2 regions of the Bacillus sp. DJP31 genome follow, and region 1 is predicted to be linked to the other one. Evidence: riboswitches for the same ligand, from Rfam matches in the RefSeq annotation. Region 1 holds a riboswitch; the other holds the start of a gene.
The links. A riboswitch is a leader RNA that binds a small molecule or an ion and turns the genes downstream of it on or off. The one in region 1 is predicted to bind thiamine pyrophosphate.

Region 2: it holds a riboswitch for thiamine pyrophosphate, as region 1 does, so the genes downstream of both, tenA (thiaminase II) here and ACOI1C_RS10645 (ABC transporter substrate-binding protein) in region 1, are expected to answer to the same signal.

Annotation. Positions count from the first base shown of each region.
Region 1 covers NZ_JBMERO010000009.1:107,649-110,881, reverse strand. Annotated here, with positions in the region: gene ACOI1C_RS10655 (aldo/keto reductase) at 1-11, shown strand, start outside; gene ACOI1C_RS10650 (IS110 family transposase) at 441-770, shown strand; TPP riboswitch at 1,652-1,761, shown strand; gene ACOI1C_RS10645 (ABC transporter substrate-binding protein) at 1,850-2,836, shown strand; gene ACOI1C_RS10640 (thiamine-binding protein) at 2,850-3,140, shown strand; gene ACOI1C_RS10635 (ABC transporter permease) at 3,140-3,233, shown strand, end outside.
Region 2 covers NZ_JBMERO010000010.1:94,739-97,971, forward strand. Annotated here, with positions in the region: gene ACOI1C_RS11360 (ECF transporter S component) at 1-326, opposite strand, end outside; gene tenA (thiaminase II) at 341-1,021, opposite strand; TPP riboswitch at 1,127-1,232, opposite strand; gene ACOI1C_RS11370 (methyl-accepting chemotaxis protein) at 1,386-2,849, opposite strand.

The sequences.
Region 1 (3,233 bases):
CGCTTCCATAATATAGGTTGAGAAGAGCGCCAATAATTTAAGCTTTTTTTCAAAGATAAGAAACTCTCATGGTGGCGCTCCTCGCCACCACCATCTACCATGAAAAGGTCCCTTTAACCCAGTAGAGTCTAACACATTACCCCATTGTCAATACTGGTGAATGACAATACGACCAGCCTGAATACTTTCTGGTGGATCTTAAAGAAGATACCCTATATAAGAAACTGGCTGTGACAGGATTGAAGCACCATCTAATGTGTTTATAGCACGTATACAAAATTTTTGTCAGATATCTCCTGTGACCTGTATTGTTAATCAATTTTTGAGGTGATTTTCCAATGTAAGCAATGATTGAACGGTGTGCAGGCCTAGATGTACACCAAGAAACAGTTGTAGCATGTGTGTTATTTGGTCCGTTAGATTAAAAACCGAAAAAATCTATTCAATCTTTTTCAACGACAACTACTGGGCTATTAGCTCTAAACGATTGGTTATCTGAACATCAGATAACTGATGTGGTTATGGAAAGCACTGGAGTATACTGGAAACCGATATGGAACATACTCGAAGATACTTTTCAACTTGTTCTTGCCAATGCTAGGCATGTGAAAAAAGTTCCAGGGCGTAAAACCGATGTAAAAGATGCAGAATGGTTTGGCCAACTCTTACGCTGTGGACTAATTGAACGTAATTTTGTTCCACCAGAGGATATTTGCGATTTACGAGGTCTAACGCGTTATCGAAAAAAGTTGATTCAAAGTCGAAAATAAGAACAGAATCGTTTTCACAAGATACTTCAAGATGCTACTATCAAACTTACATCCGTTTTATCCAATAATTTTGTTATAACAGGGCGCCGTATCCTTGAAGTTAAGGGTTTCTCGCTTTTTTATTGTTTTGTATGAATAATCTGGGTATATAGTAATGTAAAATAAATCTATTGTCGAAATCCGAATGGCCGGTAATCAAACAAACCATATTATAAGCTTGCTACATAGGAGATATTTCAGTAATAATACTAAGAAAAAGCAAGTGAAGTGGGTTTTATTCCGATTTTTTTATTATTCTGTAATAATAAAAAAACAACCTGTTTTAAACGAACGTTTGATTAACTCAAAGGGGAAATTCCGCTGTATCAGTCTTTTAAAGGCCTGTTTATAAATCGACTTCTTTACGATTTATAAATATACTATACCGTATAATCAACAGAAAGTACCCTTCAAGCCTTGAGAATCTCTCTATAATTATTGTAGAAAAACAAATTAAAGTAGTGTTTTAAACAAACGTTTGATTAAACGGAATCTAGAAGCCTGCCATAGAGACATTTAAATGAGTTGGAATTAAAACAACATCATTACGATTTACAAATATACTTTCTTATGATAATGTCAGCTTACTAGTTCATGTTTTTCATGGAATATATCATGATAGTTCTTGTGCTATTACTTTTATCATGAGATTGTTTGATACCCATAGGATTGGAGGCGACAGGTATTTTGAAATTTGTATGATTGAATAAAATGTTAGAGGTGTATAGAATGCTCCGCACTATAAGCTCCTCTAAACGTACGAAGAATTCATAAGTCCAATTCATTTTACTAGCTAAACCAAAGTTATCTGTTATAATGAAAACAAATAAAAGTACACTTTCCAAGAATAGTGGGGGGACCGGTGTTGCCGGTTGAGATAGCGTCCTTAGAGATGCTGACCCTTAGAACCTGATCTGGTTAAAACCAGCGTAGGGAATATATTCTTAAACATACATAATTATGTTTATTGATATGCGCCCAGGTGAATACCCTTGGGTGCTTTTATTTGTTTTATAGACTACTAAATTAGGAGGATTACTATGAAAAAGTGGTTTGCCGTACTATCATCGATCTTCATCATAGCGGGTTGTGGCAATAATGGTGCCGAGGGTCAACAGGGGAACGAAGAACTACAAAAGGTTTCCGTTGTTCTAGATTGGACACCAAATACAAACCATACAGGCTTGTATGTAGCAAAGGATCAAGGTTTTTTTGAAGCGGAAGGCTTAGATGTCGAAATTATTATGCCGGGTGAAGCTGGGGCAGATCAGCTTGTGGCTGCCGGTAAATCTGAGTTTGGGATTGGCTACCAAGAAGGCGTGACACAAGCACGTATCCAAGGTGTTCCACTTGTTTCAGTCGCGGCCATTATTCAGCATAATACATCAGGATTTGCATCACCGGTTGAGAAAAACATTGTCTCGCCTAAGGATTTTGAAGGGAAGACCTATGGCGGATGGGGTTCACCAGTTGAAGAGTCTGTGATTTCTTCCATAATGAACGTGGAAAAGGCTGACGTGGAAAAGGTTTCGTTCATCAGTATGGGTGATGCGGATTTCTTTACAGCTGTAAAAAGGGATATTGACTTTGCCTGGATTTTTTACGGATGGACGGGTATTGAAGCCGAGCTTCGCGATGAACCCATTAATATGGTTTACTTAACGGATTACTCAGAGAAACTAGATTACTATACACCTGTAGTTACAACAAATGAGGAAATGATTTCTGAAAATCCTGATACAGTTAAAGCATTCGTCAAGGCTGTTGCTAAGGGCTATGAATTTTCAATTGAAAAACCCTCAGAAGCAGCCGACATTTTACTAAAAGCAGCACCAGACTTAGACCCAGAGCTAGTGAAAAAGAGCCAAGAATGGTTATCTCCAAAATATCAAGATGATGCAAAAAGATGGGGAGAGCAAAAACTTGAGGTTTGGGAAAACTATGCTTCATGGATGTTTGAAAACGGTTTACTGGAGAAAGAGCTAGAAGCGAAAAAGGCATTTACAAACGAGTTTTTACCAGAATAAGGGGGGGGATTTCATGGCTAATGCACTAATTAGTATCCAAATCATACCGAAAACGAAGGACGGGGAAAGCGTTATTCCTTATGTAGACGAGGCCATCCGGATCATTCACGAATCAGGGGTTAAATATCAGGTTCACCCTCTTGAAACCACGATGGAAGGTGACCTAGAACAACTACTACGTGTGATTGTTAAGATGAATGAGCGCATGGTTGAAATAGGAAGCAGTAACGTCATTTCACAGGTGAAAATTTTATTTCAACCATCTGGAATCACTATGGATGAGTTAACGGAGAAATATCAATAATGAACAGACAAGTACGGAAAGGATGGAGGCCGTTAGTGGTTCTCCTCTTTTTATTCATTGCATGGGAAGGTATGGTCAAACTGGCAGAAGTTC
Region 2 (3,233 bases), on a different contig from region 1:
TTATATAAGAATAATAGAAACACTAGCTCAGCACCTAATCCTTGAAGCACACCATAAAGTAAAACTTCTACTCCGTATTGTGAACCCAATAATAATTCTCCAGAAGAGGCTGCAATCTCTGCTAGAAGGGCAACACCCGGCTTACGAATAATGAGAAACGCGACTGTTGCCGCAATAAACCACATTCCATACACAAGCTGGTCGATATGAAGACCTAATGGTGCAACGAATGAATACAGTGGTCCCCATAGCTTATAAACAACCCCAAACACAATGGCTATCACAATCGTTATTAATACATCTGTTAATTTTAGTCCTCTTGACATATCAATTTCCTCCGTTATATTAGTTGTGATGAGTTAGATACAGGCCATTTTTCTTTTGTATAGGCCATTTCCCAAAAAGAATACTCATACTGACTACTCAACCAGAAATGCTCTCTCATCCGGTTACGATCGTCTTCTGTTACCGTCTCGGCAATCTCATCTAAGCGATTAATTTGTTCTTCTACCAACTCTCTAAACCATTCCCCGCCATATGCAGCAATCCAATCCTGATAGATTGGCTCTGCTGGCGTTGCACCTTGAAGTCTTTCACCAATCTCATAGTAAAGCCAATAGCAAGGCAGCAAGGTTGAAAGAATATCTCCTAAATGCCCATAGCCTCCTCGGTACATATGTGAGGTATAAGCATACGCAGTAGGTGCAGGGCGAAAGGCATCTCTTTCTTCCTGCGTTATTCCTAAACGTTTTGAGAAGTTTTCGTGTAGCTGGAGCTCCGCTTCATATGTGCCTTGAGCGTGAGCAGCAAATCTTGCGGTTGTATGTATATCTCCTGCTTTGGCTGCCCCAAGTGCTTGAATTTTTGAAAAATGAGTTAAATAGTAAGCATCCTGTAAAATGTAGTACCGAAAGCAATCGAGTGGTAAACTTCCGTCAGCAATTCCAGTAACAAAAGGATGTGTAAAGCTTGCTTCCCAAATTGAGTCAGCGTTTTGTCTTATTTGCTCAGTAAATTTCATGCTTTTTCCTCCCATTTTTTTTGATAATAGGTTAGCTAGACGCAAAAAAACCACTTCCCTTACAAACGTAAGAAAAGTGGTTAGTATTGGAGACCATAATAGACATAGTTCCATCCCTCACTTCCCTACGCTGGTATAATCCAGATCAGGTTCAAAGGGTCTTAAAGTATACTTTAATCTCAGCCTTTTAAAGGCTCCCCCAGTGGAAAAATATTCAATTTCGAATTCGTATTTATCATAACATTTCAAATCGAATTGTCAATAATAAATTTTCACCCTCTTACACTATATTTTAAAATATGGATAACTGAAATTATTTGGATTCAAAAAAGCACGCCCAATAAGCGTGCTTTTTAAGCATAATTTAATTCATACTTGATAAACGCTCAACCGCTTCATCCGTTTGTTTAATTGTAACTAGTAGTTCTTCATTTTTGTCATTTTGCGTTTGGGCAGTTGCAGTAATCTCTTCAATGGCTGCCGTTGTTTGTTGGATTACTGCCGCAAACTCATTGACTGCTCTTTCAACTTGATTTGAATCATTCCCAATTTTATTTGCAAGCTCTTCAAACGAATTGACTTCTTGAAGTAGTGTGTGGATATGTGTGTCAATCCCTTCAAATATCGCCTTCGTTTGTTGTGTTATTTGGATATTGCCATCCATCTCTGTTCCAATATCCAGCATTTGTCCTTGCGTTTTGGTCGTACTCGTGCTGATTTCAGAAAGGTTACCAGATATTTTTTTGGCAGTCTGTTCTGTCGTTTCAGCTAATTTACGAATTTCCTCAGCAACGACCGAGAACCCTCTTCCACTTTCTCCAGCTCGTGCGGCTTCAATAGACGCATTTAAGGCAAGGAGATTCGTTTGAGTGGTAATGTCTTGAATAGCTTTAATAGATGAAGTTGATTCACTTACAAATTGACTCAACTGCTTCATTTCCTGTGACATAGACACAATAAGAGCTCTGAATTGATGCATTTTGTCTTCTAACTGAATGGCTTTTACACTACCTTGTTTTGAATCTTCAACCGATTGAGTTGTACGCTCGCTAATCGTATGAACACGTCCAAGCATTTCCTGAACCATGCCATTTGTATTTTCAATAACATCCATAATATCATTTACTGCATTTGCCTGAGATTGCATACCAGTTGCAACCTCTTGAATAGAGGTATTTACTTCATTAAAAGATTGCTGATTAATACCTGATTGATCACGAATATCTCTCATATTTACAGCGATAATTCCAGTGTTTTCTATTATAGCAACTTTTGTATCTTGTTCTTTAGCTAATGATTCTTCCATACTAGCAGACATTTCTTCAAGTCTAGTATTAAATTGTCTTGAAATCACTTCTTGTAAGAAAAGCACGACAAACACCAATACTAATAAAAGTAACGTAGAAGTCATATTTTCAATTAGTTCATAAGCAACTGTCATATAATATCCAACCATAAGTCCAGTTGATAAAATCATACCCGTTACTACAAGCTTACGATCCAAGTAAAGGGCTGCGCAGGCTAATAAATAAAAAGGTAACAAAATATTCGTTTCAGAGATACCACCAAACATAATCAAACCTAATACTGCTGTAATTCCTACTAAAGCTAAGTATGGAAGAGCATTTGTAAGCTTCTTAGTAAAATGAAGTGAACCAACAATTGCAATGACAGTAGATCCACCGATAACCACTTTGAGGATAGTTGCCAATTTAGCTCCTATTGAAAGATCCACAACTGTTGCTAGCACAACAGAAACAACTAACATAATAAACATAATCTTGTTTTTTCTTCTTAAAGTCTCAAACTTAATCAAATCTTGATCCATTTGGCCCACTCCTCTTAATCTATGTATCCTTATTATCGGTTCAACTATATTGATTTTTTATAAAGTAAAATTTACCAATTTAACTTAAAACGACAAATAACGACAAGTTTACTCTTTATATAATATGAGATTGATAAGCCTTCGTCTATATTTATTTTTGATTAATCTTATAAGAGGATGTTCAAAAAGTCCGGCAAAAATAGCTTCGAATTTCTTCGTCAGCTCGTCTTTTCCGCTCCTCTCGTATACAAAACATACGCGCAGGAAGCTCAAGACTTCGCTTCCTTGAACTTCTTTGCTCTTTTTGTCCTCCTTTTTGAACAGGCTCTATAAGAAAGAAGGTTTAGACTTTTTAAATAAGTGGTAAGGATACGTATAGCGATT